Regions from separate parts of the Nostocoides veronense genome, predicted to be linked through region 1. Evidence: predicted binding sites of a transcription regulator. Region 1 holds the regulator's gene; the other holds the start of a gene.

Region 1 (3,205 bases):
GAGATCTTCCTCGCCGCGGGCCACATCGGTGCCGGCATAGGTGAAGGCCACGGCCAGATCACACTCGCCGGCGCGCAGCGCCGCGAGCGACTCGGGCGGCTCGGCCTCCGTGAAGGTCATTGACACCCCGGGAAAGCGATCCCGCACCAGGGCCAAGGCCTTCGGCACCAAGGTCGCGGAGGCCGACGGGAAAGCCGACAGGCGCACGCGTCCGGCCCGCAGACCCGCGAGCGCCGCTACCTCCTCCTCGGCGGCGTCCAGCGCCGCAAGCACGGTCCCGGCGTGCCGGGCGAGGGCGTGCCCGGCTTCGGTCAGCCGGACGGTGCGTCCAACGCGATCGACCAAGGGCGTGCCAACCCGCTGTTCCAGGCGCCGAACCATCTGCGAGATCGCGGGCTGCGAATAGCCCAGCGACGCCGCAGCGGAGGTGAAGCTGCCCTCGTCGGCGATGGCCCGCATCACGCGGAGCCCGGCAGCATCGATCACCGGGCCACCATAACGCAGCGTTATAGGCCAGCCCGAGGACGACGTGAGGCACGGCATACTGACGGGGTGTCCGCGTCGCCCACCCATGTCGCGCAACTCGCGGCATACCTCGGCTCCGGGCCGCCGCTGGTCTTGACCGGCGCGGGCATCAGCACTGATTCCGGTATCCCGGACTACCGCGGCCCGGATGGAACGCGCCGGGTGACCCCGATGTCGCATCAGGAGTTCGTCTCCAGTGCGGCTGCGCGGCAACGCTATTGGGCCCGGTCGTATGCCGGGTGGTTACGTTTCGCCGCCGCTCGCCCCAATCCGGGGCACCGGGCCGTTGCCGCCCTGCAGTCCGACGGCCGGGTCGGCACGGTCATCACCCAGAATGTCGACCTGCTCCATCAGGTGGCCGGCGCGCGCGATGTCGTGGACCTGCACGGCCGGCTGGCCGACGTCATCTGTCTGGATTGCTCGGCCCGCTATCCGCGCGAGCAGATCCAGGCCTGGCTCGCCGAGGCCAACCCGCAGGCGGCCGACGGCATCGACCGCGATCCCGGCGGTGGATCGCGGGTCTCGGCGCAGATCCGCCCGGACGGCGATGTCGTGCTCGCCCCCGAACTCATCGAGGGATTCCGCAGTCCCCGCTGTCTGGTATGCCGCGGCGACCGGCTCAAGCCCGATGTCGTCTTCTTCGGAGCCAGCGTGCCGCCGGAGCGCGTCGCGCACTGCTTCGAGTTGACGGATGCGGCGTCCGGCTTGCTCGTGATTGGTTCTTCGCTGATGGTGATGAGCGGCTTGCGTTTCGTCAAAAGGGCTGCGGCACAAGGCAAACCAATCGCTATCGTCACCAAGGGACCGACCCGCGGCGATGACCTCGCCACCCTGCGGATCGACGCCGACATCTCGCCGCTGCTGCACGCCGTGGCGTCCGAGGTTACGGCCCTGGCCTAAGGCACCGACGGCACGCGGGCGCACCCCGCGGGGTGCGCCCGCGTGTCTGAATCAGACGCGCCGCAGGACGGCAGTGACCTTGCCCAGGATCGTCGCGTGGTCACCGTCAATGGGGGAGAAGGCGGTGTTGTGCGGCATCAGCCACACCTTGCCGTCCTTGCGCTTGAACGTCTTCACCGTCGCCTCGTTGTCCAAGAGCGCGGCGACGATATCGCCATTGTCGGCGGTGGGCTGCTGCCGCACGACGACCCAGTCCCCATCGCAGATCGCGGCGTCGATCATCGAGTCACCGACGACCTTGAGCAGGAAGAGCGATCCCTCGCCGACGATCTGCCGCGGCAACGGGAAGACGTCCTCGACGACCTCCTCTGCGGTGATCGGCACGCCGGCCGCAATCCGGCCGAGCACCGGGACATATGACGCCTCGGGCCGAGCGTCGCCCGAACCGGTTTCGTCGATGAATTGCTCCTCCACGTGGTCCCCGGGCCGGTAGCCCCGGGCTTTGGGGGCGTCCGGCGAGACGACCTCAATCGCGCGCGGGCGGTGCGGGTCGCGCCGGAGGTAGCCCTTGCGTTCCAGGGCGTGCAACTGATGAGCAACAGAACTAGGAGAAACCAGGCCGACGGCTTCGCCGATCTCACGGATGCTCGGGGGGTAGCCGCGCCGGTCGATGCTGTTGCGGATCACCTCAAGGACGCGTCGCTGCCGCACCGTCAGGGCCTCGCCGCCGTCGCGTTCGGGCAGTGAATGGACCTGGCCGCTGCCATCCTCTGTGCTCATCGCTGCCTTCCGTCCCTTTCGTAGATCGCATTTTCCCTGCTCAGAGGGGCTGTCAGTGCCCCCTGTCAGGCTTTCTGCCATGACCTTGAGCCTAGGGGGTCGACGCGTTCAGATCAAACATCTGTACGAGCGTGTCTTGCTCCTCGGGCTCGGATCGTGCTAGACATCGTACAACCGTTCTATCGAACGAACATTCGATAGACACGCCGAAGGGAGATAGGGATATGAGCGCAGCAATCGCTTGGGATGGTGTCGAGGCAGGGCGCCTCGTGGGAACTCGTGGTGGGCGCTCCCGTGGCCACCTTCGCCTGGTGCCGACCGCTGCGCCAGCGCGGGTGGCCCCGTCACGGCCGATGCGTCCAGAGGCTACTGGTTTCCGCTTGACCCGCCTCGGTCGACTGTCGATCACCCTCTTTGCTGCGGTCGCGCTCTGTGCGGGCCTGGCCCTTGCGTATGCCGCGGGGCCCGGTGCGGCGGCCCCCGCGGGAAGCGGGGAGCGGGTCGTCGTCGTCCAGTCCGGGCAGACCCTCTCCGGCCTGGCACAGGCCTATCTGCCCGAGCGCGGGATCGTCAACGCCATCTCGGCGATCCAGGTGGCCAATGGGCTCTCCAGCGACCGCCTTCTTGCTGGTCAGCGGCTCGTCATTCCGGCGCGCTGAGACCTCGTTGATGGCTGGTGGGACGCCGCCACGCCGGTGGACCCAAAGGGTTGACGTAGTGGCTACTTTCTCCGTAGAGTCCTACATCTAGTGGTTACACGCATGTAGTTCGTCCACATCTAGTGCACATCCGCAGCGTTGTTACCCACAGGTTGTCCCCATCTTGTCCCCGGTGTCATCCCCAAAGTCGCGTAGATCGGAGTGGTCGTGCACTGTCCTTTCTGCCGCCACACCGACTCGCGCGTGGTGGATTCGCGCACCAGTGACGACGGGGCGCAGATCCGTCGGCGCCGCCAGTGCCCGGACTGCAATCGCCGGTTCACCACGATCGAGACGGCCGG
Region 2 (3,205 bases), on a different contig from region 1:
TGCCTCCGGGTCGCGGTGCGAATCGCGAATACCGCTGACGGCCAGGACTTTCCGCATGTTCGCGGCGCTGAGCGCTTGGCCCGGCTGCGGCCGCAGAGCGTGCAGATCGGCGGCGAAAACATCGTCCGTTCCGAGCAGGCCCTCGACACTCATCGCGGCGGCGAGGTCCGCGATGGTGACGAGCGCGCGGAGGTCCGTGATCGCCATACAAAGCATCCCGAGCATGCCGTCGGTGCCATTGATGAGGGCGAGGCCCTCCTTCTCGCGCAGCTCGACCGGCGTGATGCCCGCCGTGGCGAGCGCGTCGCCAGCCGCCAGCAGCTCGCCGCTGGCGTCCCGCACCCACCCCTCCCCCATGAGCGCGAGTGCGCAATGCGAGAGCGGCGCGAGGTCGCCGGAGCAGCCGAGCGAGCCATACTCACGCACCACGGGGGTGATGCCGGCGTTGAGCATAGCGACATACGCGCGCAGTGTTTCCTCGCGTATGCCGGTGCGGCCGGTCGCGAGAGTCTGGATCCTCAGCAGCATGAGGGCGCGCACGACTTCGCGCTCGACCTCCGCGCCCGAGCCGGCCGCGTGGGAGCGAATCAGACTGCGCTGCAATTGCGTTCGCTTCTCAGGGGGAATGCTTGTGTTGGCGAGCGCACCAAATCCGGTGGAGATTCCGTAGTGCGCGACGGAGTCGTCGGCGAGGGCGTCGATCACCCCGCGGGTATGCCGAACCCTCCCCCACGCGGCCTCGCTCACCTCAACGCGCACGGGCCCGCCGAGGTAGTCCGTGCCCGGCGGCGCGGAGCGGGCGATGTGGACCACCTGTTCGATGGTTAGGGGTTCGTTGCCGAGGGTCACCGTTGACGTCACAAGGTTCATCAAATCCGAGACGCGCCGCGAAATCCACCAGGCCACAAGAACCCGACAGCCGTGGTCGGGTGGGCACGATGGCCTGATGAATATGTCCTGGATCCAGCAGCCCACCAATGGCGATGTCGTCGAGCTGATCCTCGCCGATCACCGCACCTTCGAAGACCTCCTGCGCGAGTGCCGCCGCGACGACCGGGATCGTGACGCTGCCCGCACAGCTCTTGCGGAGTTGTTGGTCGCGCATGCCGAGGCGGAGGAGAGTGAGGTCTATCCGTCGCTGCGCGCCAAGCGGGCCATTAGCGCCGACAAGGAGGAGCACGGCGAGCACGAACACGCGGAGATCCTGGAGGCGCTGCTCGCGTTCTTGGATGCGAAGGGCACGACGACGCAGAAGTATGAGGACGCCCTCGAGGAACTGAGCAAGGTCGTCGCCCACCACAGTGGCGAGGAGGAACTGTCCATACTCAACCCCGCGCGCGCCGATGTGTCGGCGACCATCCGCCACGAGCTGGGTGCCGCCTGGTGCACCAAGCGCAATGCCCTTCTGGCGAATGGCTGCGCCTCCCGAGCCCAGGTTGCGCAGCTGCTCGCCGAGGCGGTGCGCGAGAAGGTCTTGCCGCCTGCCGAGGTGCGGGAGCAGATGGAGGCGATCGAGGCCGAGGCGAAGGCCAAGACCAAGGCACTCGAGGAGGAGGCGACCTCGAAGGAGTGAGAAAGCACCAGGATTCGACCAGGACAGTTCTGCGGGAACGATTGGAGCGCCTGGTTCGACGCAGCGACCGTGCGGATGACGAACTGATGTCGATCATCCGACGAGGCGCGCACGAGCTGTGCGCGACGATCGGCCAGAAGACGAGATCGTCGGCTACGAGGCCGGATGATTGCCCCGATAGTCGGCGCACGTAAGTGGGCCGCGTGACATGGCTGTTAGGGGTCAATCGACTGGCTCGTGCGACCTATCGAATCGGCGAAAACCGTTGGCGGAGTGCGAGAATCGCTTGACAGGCGGTAGAACGCGCGTGCGATAGAGCCAGCAATTCGCATCGGGGCAAAGGCGAGCGATACGGGGTGTGGGCATGAGTGTTGTGGCTTTTCCGCTCGCTGCGCCCAGCCCCGATCCGGACGCGATCTGGGAGCGCGCGACGCAGGTCGCGGGGCAGCTCAATGCCTTGCATGCCGAGCTGGTGGAGTTGACGGCGGAGGCGATTGAGCTGGACTGCTGGGGCGGGAATGGTGGCGTCCGGTCGCCCGAGCATTGGCTGGCGCTGCGGGCCGGACTCTCCCCGGCGACGGCGGCGCAGATCACCACGCTCGCCCGAGCCCGGGACCGGTTGCCTGTGCTGTCGGGTTTGGTGGAGCAGGGGCGGCTCTCCCTCGACCAGGCAGCGGCGGTCGCGGGGCGGGTGCCTGCGGCATACGAGGAAGCGGTCTGCGAGCTCGCCCCGCTGATGACCGTCACCCACCTGCGGCGGATCGTCAACCGCTACCCGTTAGAGCCCGATGAGCCCGACCGTGCCGAGGATGCATCAAAGACCGAAGAGCCGACGGTAGCTGCTGCTCCGCTGGCCTTCCCGACCGAGCCGACCAGCCGAGTTCCGTGTCCCTGCAGTGGGACGACGGCCGGTTCGTGCTCCGGGCCGATCTCGATGCCGCCGATGGCGCCTTGATGGAGAACGCTCTTCGCGAGGCCAAGGATGCGCTCTTCACCGCCGGCAATCCGGACGCGACATATGCGGACGGGCTGATCGAGATCGCTTCTCGCAGCCTCGGTGCCGTCGAGTCACCGGCCCGCACCAGCCACTACCGCGTCCACGTCCACCTCGACACCGAAGGCGCCTGGGTCAACGCGCGCAGGACGCTGGCCGCGCACCTCGCCGCCCGGCTCGGCTGCACCGCCGACACCGCCATCGACTGGCACACCAAGGGCCACTCGGTGTCTGTCGGGCGCAGCCAGCGGGCCATCCCGGAGCGGCTGCGCCGACTCGTCGAGGACCGGGATCGTGGCTGTGCCTATCCCGGCTGCACGGCGACCCGATTCGTCGAGATCCATCACATCGAGCACTGGGCCGACGGCGGCGACACCGACTACGCCAACCTGATCAGCCTGTGCCCGCACCACCACGACGCCCACCACGCCGGCCGCTTCACCATCACCGAGCGCCGTAACCCGCTGCAGCCCTTCGCCTTTCACACGCGCAAGGGCCACCCGATCCACGTCGAACCACCCGACCCGGTGAGCAAACAGCCCGAAGATTCCGCACCGCCAGGCAGCCAGAGCACCTACCGACCCCCGCTCGGCGAACGCCTCAACAGCCAGTGGGTCTACTTCCGCAAACGCGCCGGC

Evidence for each region. The regulator LexA, encoded in region 1, represses DNA repair genes until DNA is damaged. The targets are predictions, from matches to a motif close to TCGAACANNTGTTCGA.
Region 2: the regulator LexA is predicted to act here: its motif matches at 1,871-1,886, upstream of ABD225_RS08580 (13E12 repeat family protein).

Annotation. Positions count from the first base shown of each region.
Region 1 covers NZ_BAAAPO010000008.1:3,849-7,053, reverse strand. Annotated here, with positions in the region: gene ABD225_RS02530 (LysR family transcriptional regulator) at 1-486, opposite strand, end outside; gene ABD225_RS02525 (NAD-dependent protein deacetylase) at 553-1,425, shown strand; gene lexA (transcriptional repressor LexA) at 1,477-2,205, opposite strand; gene ABD225_RS02515 (LysM peptidoglycan-binding domain-containing protein) at 2,586-2,864, shown strand; gene nrdR (transcriptional regulator NrdR) at 3,072-3,205, shown strand, end outside.
Region 2 covers NZ_BAAAPO010000026.1:80,928-84,132, forward strand. Annotated here, with positions in the region: gene hutH (histidine ammonia-lyase) at 1-870, opposite strand, end outside; gene ABD225_RS08575 (hemerythrin domain-containing protein) at 947-1,573, shown strand; gene ABD225_RS08580 (13E12 repeat family protein) at 1,938-2,528, shown strand; gene ABD225_RS08585 (HNH endonuclease signature motif containing protein) at 2,459-3,205, shown strand, end outside.